3 regions of the Thermoanaerobacter kivui genome follow, and region 3 is predicted to be linked to each of the others. Evidence: riboswitches for the same ligand, from Rfam matches in the RefSeq annotation. Region 3 holds a riboswitch; each other region holds the start of a gene.
What was found. A riboswitch is a leader RNA that binds a small molecule or an ion and turns the genes downstream of it on or off. The one in region 3 is predicted to bind cobalamin.
Positions count from the first base shown of each region.

Region 1: another riboswitch for cobalamin. It lies ahead of TKV_RS01665 (energy-coupling factor ABC transporter permease); the one in region 3 lies ahead of TKV_RS08415 (ribonucleoside triphosphate reductase).
Region 2: another riboswitch for cobalamin. It lies ahead of TKV_RS01525 (ABC transporter substrate-binding protein); the one in region 3 lies ahead of TKV_RS08415 (ribonucleoside triphosphate reductase).

Region 1 covers NZ_CP009170.1:339,335-341,538, forward strand. Annotated here, with positions in the region: gene hemL (glutamate-1-semialdehyde 2,1-aminomutase) at 1-605, shown strand, start outside; cobalamin riboswitch at 649-898, shown strand; gene TKV_RS01665 (energy-coupling factor ABC transporter permease) at 1,023-1,766, shown strand; gene TKV_RS01670 (energy-coupling factor ABC transporter substrate-binding protein) at 1,763-2,056, shown strand; gene cbiQ (cobalt ECF transporter T component CbiQ) at 2,043-2,204, shown strand, end outside.
Region 2 covers NZ_CP009170.1:315,040-317,243, forward strand. Annotated here, with positions in the region: gene TKV_RS01520 (hypothetical protein) at 164-361, shown strand; cobalamin riboswitch at 463-660, shown strand; gene TKV_RS01525 (ABC transporter substrate-binding protein) at 774-1,727, shown strand; gene TKV_RS01530 (FecCD family ABC transporter permease) at 1,729-2,204, shown strand, end outside.
Region 3 covers NZ_CP009170.1:1,660,411-1,662,614, reverse strand. Annotated here, with positions in the region: gene TKV_RS08420 (Fur family transcriptional regulator) at 29-505, shown strand; cobalamin riboswitch at 693-912, shown strand; gene TKV_RS08415 (ribonucleoside triphosphate reductase) at 1,023-2,204, shown strand, end outside.

The DNA of each region.
Region 1 (2,204 bases), 1.1 Mb from region 3:
TTGATGAAGTGATGACAGGCTTTAGAGTATCTTATTCAGGGGCACAAGGACTTTACAGTGTTATACCTGACATTACTACACTTGGGAAAATCATTGGAGGTGGGCTTCCTGTTGGTGCCTATGGAGGAAGAGAGGAGATAATGAGGTTGGTTTCTCCTGATGGGCCTGTGTACCAAGCAGGGACTTTGTCTGGAAATCCTCTTGCAATGGCAGCAGGGTTTGAGACTCTAAAAATTTTATCTGAGGACCCTGCCCTTTATGAAGAATTAGATAAAAAAGCAGAAAAACTATGTAATGGGTTAAAAGAGAGCATGGTTCAAAATGGAATTGATGTTACAATAAATAGAGTAGGCAGCATGATGTGTATGTTTTTTACGAAAGATGAAGTAAAAGACTATGACTCTGCTTTAAAATCAAACACTGCTTTGTATGCTGCATATTTTAGAGAAATGCTAAAAAGGGGTGTGTACTTGCCGCCTTCTCAATTTGAGACCTTCTTTTTATCAATAGCTCACACAGAGGAGGATATTGAAAAAACAATTGAGGCCAGTTTTGAAGCTGCAAAAATTATAAGTAAGCAATACAGGGACATTTCTATTCATTGACAAACTATTTATAAAATGATATGCTTTATTTAAAGGAAGAATTGAATAACATGCAAATACAGGTGCCCAATTTTGAAATCAAAATTGGGTTAAAAGGGAAGCAGGTGAAAGTCCTGCACGGTCCCGCCACTGTGATGGTGAGCTCTTTACATTATGCCACTGCCCGTCACTCAGCGGAGCATGTTTTTATACGAAATATAATTGTTAAATTCGTGCTCCGCTGAGTGACGGGTGGGAAGGCGTAAAGAGCGATGAACCTAAGTCAGGAGACCTGCCTGTATTTGTGTTACACTTACTCTACGGTCGATAGAGGGGGTGTTAGAAAGGGATACATATGTGTTTTTTAACCTCTTAACGCCGTTGGTAAGTTAAGAGGTTTTATTTTTACTTAAATTTTATAAAAAAGAGGTGTTTGGTGTGAAAAAATGGATGTTGTTAACAGCATTTGCATTGCTTTTAATAGCGCCGCAAATTGCCTATTCTATGCACATAATGGAAGGGTTTCTTCCTCTTAAGTGGTGCATAATATGGGATGCAGCTTCTTTGCCTTTTGTGGTTGTGGGACTTATAACGATAAACAAAAAGGTAAAGGAAAATCCAAAGCTTAAAATGCTTTTGGGTTTTGCAGGTGCTTTTGCCTTTGTGCTTTCAGCCTTGAAAATCCCATCAGTTACGGGAAGTTGTTCGCATCCAACCGGTGTAGGGCTTGGAGCTATACTTTTTGGGCCTTTTGCTATGAGCGTTTTAGGCCTTATAGTGCTTTTGTTTCAGGCACTGCTTTTGGCCCATGGTGGCATAACAACTTTGGGTGCTAATACATTTTCCATGGCTATAGTAGGGCCAATTGCTTCCTATTATATATTTAAAGGAATAAAAAAAGCAGGGGGGCCAAATTGGCTTGCAGTATTTTTGGCTGCCTCAATTGGGGATTTGCTTACATATGTGACGACATCCTTCCAATTGGCTATTGCTTTTCCTGCTGAAGTAGGTGGTTTTACAGCCTCATTTTTAAAATTCATGGGGATATTTGCAGTGACACAGGTACCTTTGGCAATAAGTGAGGGACTTTTAACTGTGCTTGTAATCAATATGCTATCTTCCTACAGCAAAGAGGAACTCATTGAGCTTAACGTTTTAGAGAAAGAAGGTAAGGTAGTATGAAGGATAAAAAGTTTTTAATGAAAAATTTGATATTAGGCTTGTTGGTCATTTTGCTGATTGTGTTTCCTCTTGTTACTATTAAAAACGCTGAATTTGCTGGTGCAGATGACAGGGCGACAGAGGCTATTGCTCAGGTAGACAAAAATTACAAGCCATGGTTTGAACCAATTTGGGAGCCACCAAGCGGAGAAATTGAAAGCCTTTTGTTTGCCTTACAGGCTGCAATTGGTGCAGGCTTTTTGGGATATTACATAGGCCTTGTGAAGGGGAGGAAAAATGCTAATAGATAGTTACTCTTACACAAACAGGATGTACAATGTACATCCTGTTGAAAAACTTTTATTTGCCTTTTTGACAATGATTTTATGTTTTAAATTTGATGCCTATACAAATATTGCAGTAATTATTTTGATGTTTGTGGTAACTGTATTTAAAGCG
Region 2 (2,204 bases), 1.1 Mb from region 3:
CTTAGGTGCTCATTATTTCAAAAGCTTTAACGAAATTTTAGATAAAATCAGAGGGCATAAAAAGTTTTTCTTTGATTCGGGCATTGAAGACGAGGTTTTATCATTAAGGGATAAGATGGGATTGACCCAACAGGAGTACTATACCATTTACAGGTACTATAAAATGAGGTCAAAGGAAAACACAAAAAATTTAGTACTGTGGATGGCTCACCATTTTAAGGGTCTAGACCTTCAATATGAAGAAGCTATAAAACCTAAGTGGGAAGGGATTTACCATCCTTTGAGAAATATTCATGACGAACAAGGTTACATAGAAGAAATTTTACAGCAAGGTAAAATAGTAGTAGGTGTGCCTACCTAAATTATTTTTGAGAAGGGAATAAAAGGCATCTGCCTTTTCGAAGGTATCTTCAAAGACTATTGACTTAAATAATGAGTAGAGGTAAAATAAAGGTGTACAAGTGAAGACAGAAATCTTATGGTCCAAAAGGTTAAAAGGGAAAGCGGTGAAAATCCGCTGCAGCCCCCGCTACTGTGAGCGAGGATGAAGCCCTAATATGCCACTGTCCGGCATTTGGCGTTGGTGTTGGGTGTTGGATGGGAAGGCAGGGCGGAAGATGAATCGCGAGCCAGGAGACCTGCCATAAGATTTAAGAAGTTCGCCTTCGGAGGGAAGGGGAAGTGGTATTTTTTTGCTTAATTTTGCGAAAAAGGTCTACCTCCGCGGGTAGGCCTTTTTTGATACTTAAAAAATTTTAATGAGGAGGGTACCTATGAGAAAATTTAAAGGTTTACTTGCTTTATTGTTAGTATTTGTTTTAGCTTTTTCCCTTACAGCATGTTCAACAAACACTGCTACCAAACCAGAAAACACTTCTCAAACAGCAACTGAAACTGTTAAAAGTCAATTCCCTTTAAAGATTACTGATTTTTTGGGAAGAGAGGTAACTATTGAGAAAGAACCCCAAAGGATAGTTTCTCTTGCGCCTTCTATAACAGAGCTTATATATGCTTTAGGAGCAGGAAATAAAGTTGTGGGTGTTACAGACTTTGATAATTATCCACCTGAGGTTAAAGATGTGCCAAAAGTGGGAGGTTTTAAAGGACCAAATATAGAAGCGATTACTGCTCAGAAGCCTGATATAATATTTGCTTCCACTCTTTCAGGTAAAGAGCAAATGGAATCTTTAGAAAAGATGGGTATACCTGTTGTAATGCTGGAAGCTAAAAACATTGACCAGATATACCAGTCTATAAAATTGATAGGCCAAATAACAGGGACAGAGAAAAAAGGCGAAGAATTAATTAAAGAAATGCAAGACAAAATAAAAGAAATAAATGACAAAGTCAAAGACCTTCCGAAAGTCAGCGTATTTTATCTGGTCTCTCTTGACGGAAACTGGACAGCAGGTAAAGGCACATTTATTGATGAGCTTATAAACCTTGCAGGTGGGGAAAATGTTGCAGATGATGTAAACGGTTGGGCTCAGTACAGTGTGGAAGAATTAGTCAAGAAAAATCCTGATGTGATAATAGCCTCTTCAATGGGAGGTAAAGTAAATATAGAAGATATCAAAAAGATGGCAGGATACAAAGACACAAATGCTGTTAAAAACGGTAAGGTATTTGTGGTAAGCAATGATGACATAATATCAAGAGCTTCTAATAGAATTGTTTTAGGACTTGAAGAAATTGTAAAATTCTTACATCCGGAGGCATTTAAGTAAAGTGAAACTGAAAAGAGGTATATATTTTGTTACAGCTTTTTTGCTGCTTGTTTTCACAATGATTTTATCTATTTCTGCAGGGGTGGTAAAAATACCCCTGCAGGAAATTTTAAATATTTTTTTAGGCGGGGGAAATGAAACCTCTAGGACAATAATTCTTAATTTAAGACTTCCAAGAGCTATTGAATCTGCGATTGTAGGTATGGGACTTTCTGTTGTTGGAACATTTTTTCAAGGGCTTTTGAGAAATCCAATGGCAGACCCTTATGTTTTGGGGATATCTTCAGGAGCAGCTTTTGGCGCTACTATTGCGATAATATTAGGGCTTGGAATATTTGGACTGAGTTTTATGGCATTTGTTACTTCTTTAATGACTGTGTTTTTTGTGTACACTATCTCTAGAACTGGCACAAGAGTATCCATGACCACAATGTTGCTTGCGGGAATAGCCATAAGCGCTTTTATGTCTGCAATTAT
Region 3 (2,204 bases):
ACATATGTTTGAAATTTGGTGATTTATTATGAATACTATTAAAAGTAAAAATGATTTAATGCCCCTTTTAATAAAGGCTTTAAAAGCAAATGGCTTAAAAATAACTGAAAAGCGACAGATCTTACTAGATGTGTTTTTAAAAAATCCAAATACTCATTTTGACTTTGATACCCTTTACCAAGAAGTAAAGAAAGAATGTCCCCATTATGGTGTAGCAACTCTTTATAGAAATTTAAAAATTTTTGTAGACAGAGGTATATTATCAGAAAATGTGATTGGGGATAAAAAATACTATGAACTTAAAATGTTTAACAAAAAAAAGATTCATGCTCATTTAATTTGTAAATATTGTGGCAGTATAGATGAATATTACAGTCCTGATTTGATTAGATATATAAAAATGATAGATCAAAAATACGATTTTGATGTATATTATGGAGAGTTAAATTTTTATGGAATATGTAGTAAATGTAAAAAAACTATTCAAAGAGATGAGGAACATTGATATGGGTGGCTATTAAAAAATTTTTGGAAGGAGGCAGGAGAAAATCCTGCCGTCTTAATTATAATATTTCTGTAGGTTTACAAAAAAAGGATGTTAAAAAATTATTTTTTATTGACAAGGTTATAAGGCAATGATATACTAAATATTGAGGTAAATATAATTATGTATACTACATTTTGTAGAAAATTCAATAATATCAAATACAGGTGCCCAATTTTGGCTTCAAAATTGGGTTAAAAGGGAAGCAGGTGAAAGTCCTGCACGGTCCCGCCACTGTGATGGTGAGCTCTTTACATTATGCCACTGTCTGTTCAGACAAAAGGAACCGTCCCCAATGTTTGAAAGATGGGAAGGCGTAAAGAGCGGTGACCCTAAGTCAGGAGACCTGCCTGTATTTGCATCACTTGCTCTACGGTGTATAGAGGAGGTGAGGTACCTTTGTATACCTCTTAACTGGCCGTAGGAGTTAAGAGGGTTAATTATTTGCAAAAGAACAATGAAATGGAGGTTTAAAAAGATGAAAATCGCTATGAAGGTCATAAAAAGAAATGGAAGAGAGATTGAATTTGATAAATCTAAGATTGTAAATGCTATATATAAAGCTTTTAAAGCAGTGGGGGAAGGAGAATATGAACAAGCAGTTGAAGTAGCAGATGAGGTTACTGATTATGTTGAAAAGCATTTAGAGGGAATAGCCAGTGTGGAGCAAATACAAGATATTGTTGAACAGTATCTTATAAAACACGGCTACGCTAAGGCTGCAAAAGCGTATATTTTATACAGAAAGCAGCATCAAGATATTAGGGAATTTAGAAACATGTTCATGGATATTGAAAAAATGGTGGACGAATACATAGGAAAACAGGACTGGAGAGTAAATGAAAATAGCAATATGAGTTATTCACTCCAAGGTTTAAATAACCATATCTCCAGTACGATAACAGCTCATTACTGGTTAAACAAAATATATCCTCCAGAAGTTAGAGATGCCCATGTAAATGGAGATTTGCACATTCATGACTTAGGTCTTTTATCTGTGTATTGCTGTGGATGGGATTTAAGGGATTTACTGCTTTCTGGATTTACAGGGGTGGAGGGGAAAGTTCAAAGCAAACCTCCAAGGCACTTTAGGTCCGCTCTTGGACAGATTGTCAACTTTTTCTATACACTTCAAGGGGAAGCAGCTGGTGCACAAGCTTTTTCTAATTTTGATACTTATTTGGCACCTTTTATATATTATGATAATCTTTCTTACAAAGAGGTCAAACAGGCTTTACAGGAGTTTATATTTAACATAAATGTTCCAACTAGAGTGGGATTTCAAACTCCTTTTACAAACATAACTATGGACCTTGTGGTACCGGAGATTATGGCAGATGAACCTGTTATAATTGGTGGTCAATTGATGGATAAAACATATAAAGAATTTCAAAAAGAAATGGACATGCTAAATATAGCATTTGCAGAAGTTATGATGGAAGGGGATGCCAGTGGCAGGATATTTACTTTTCCAATACCCACTTATAATATAACTAAAAATTTTGACTGGGATAGTCCTGTCATAGATAAAATAATGGAAATGACTGCAAAGTATGGTTTACCCTATTTTAGCAATTTTGTAAATAGTGATTTAGATCCCAATGATGTGAGGTCGATGTGCTGTCGGTTGAGGTTGGACAACAGAGAATTAAGAAAGCGT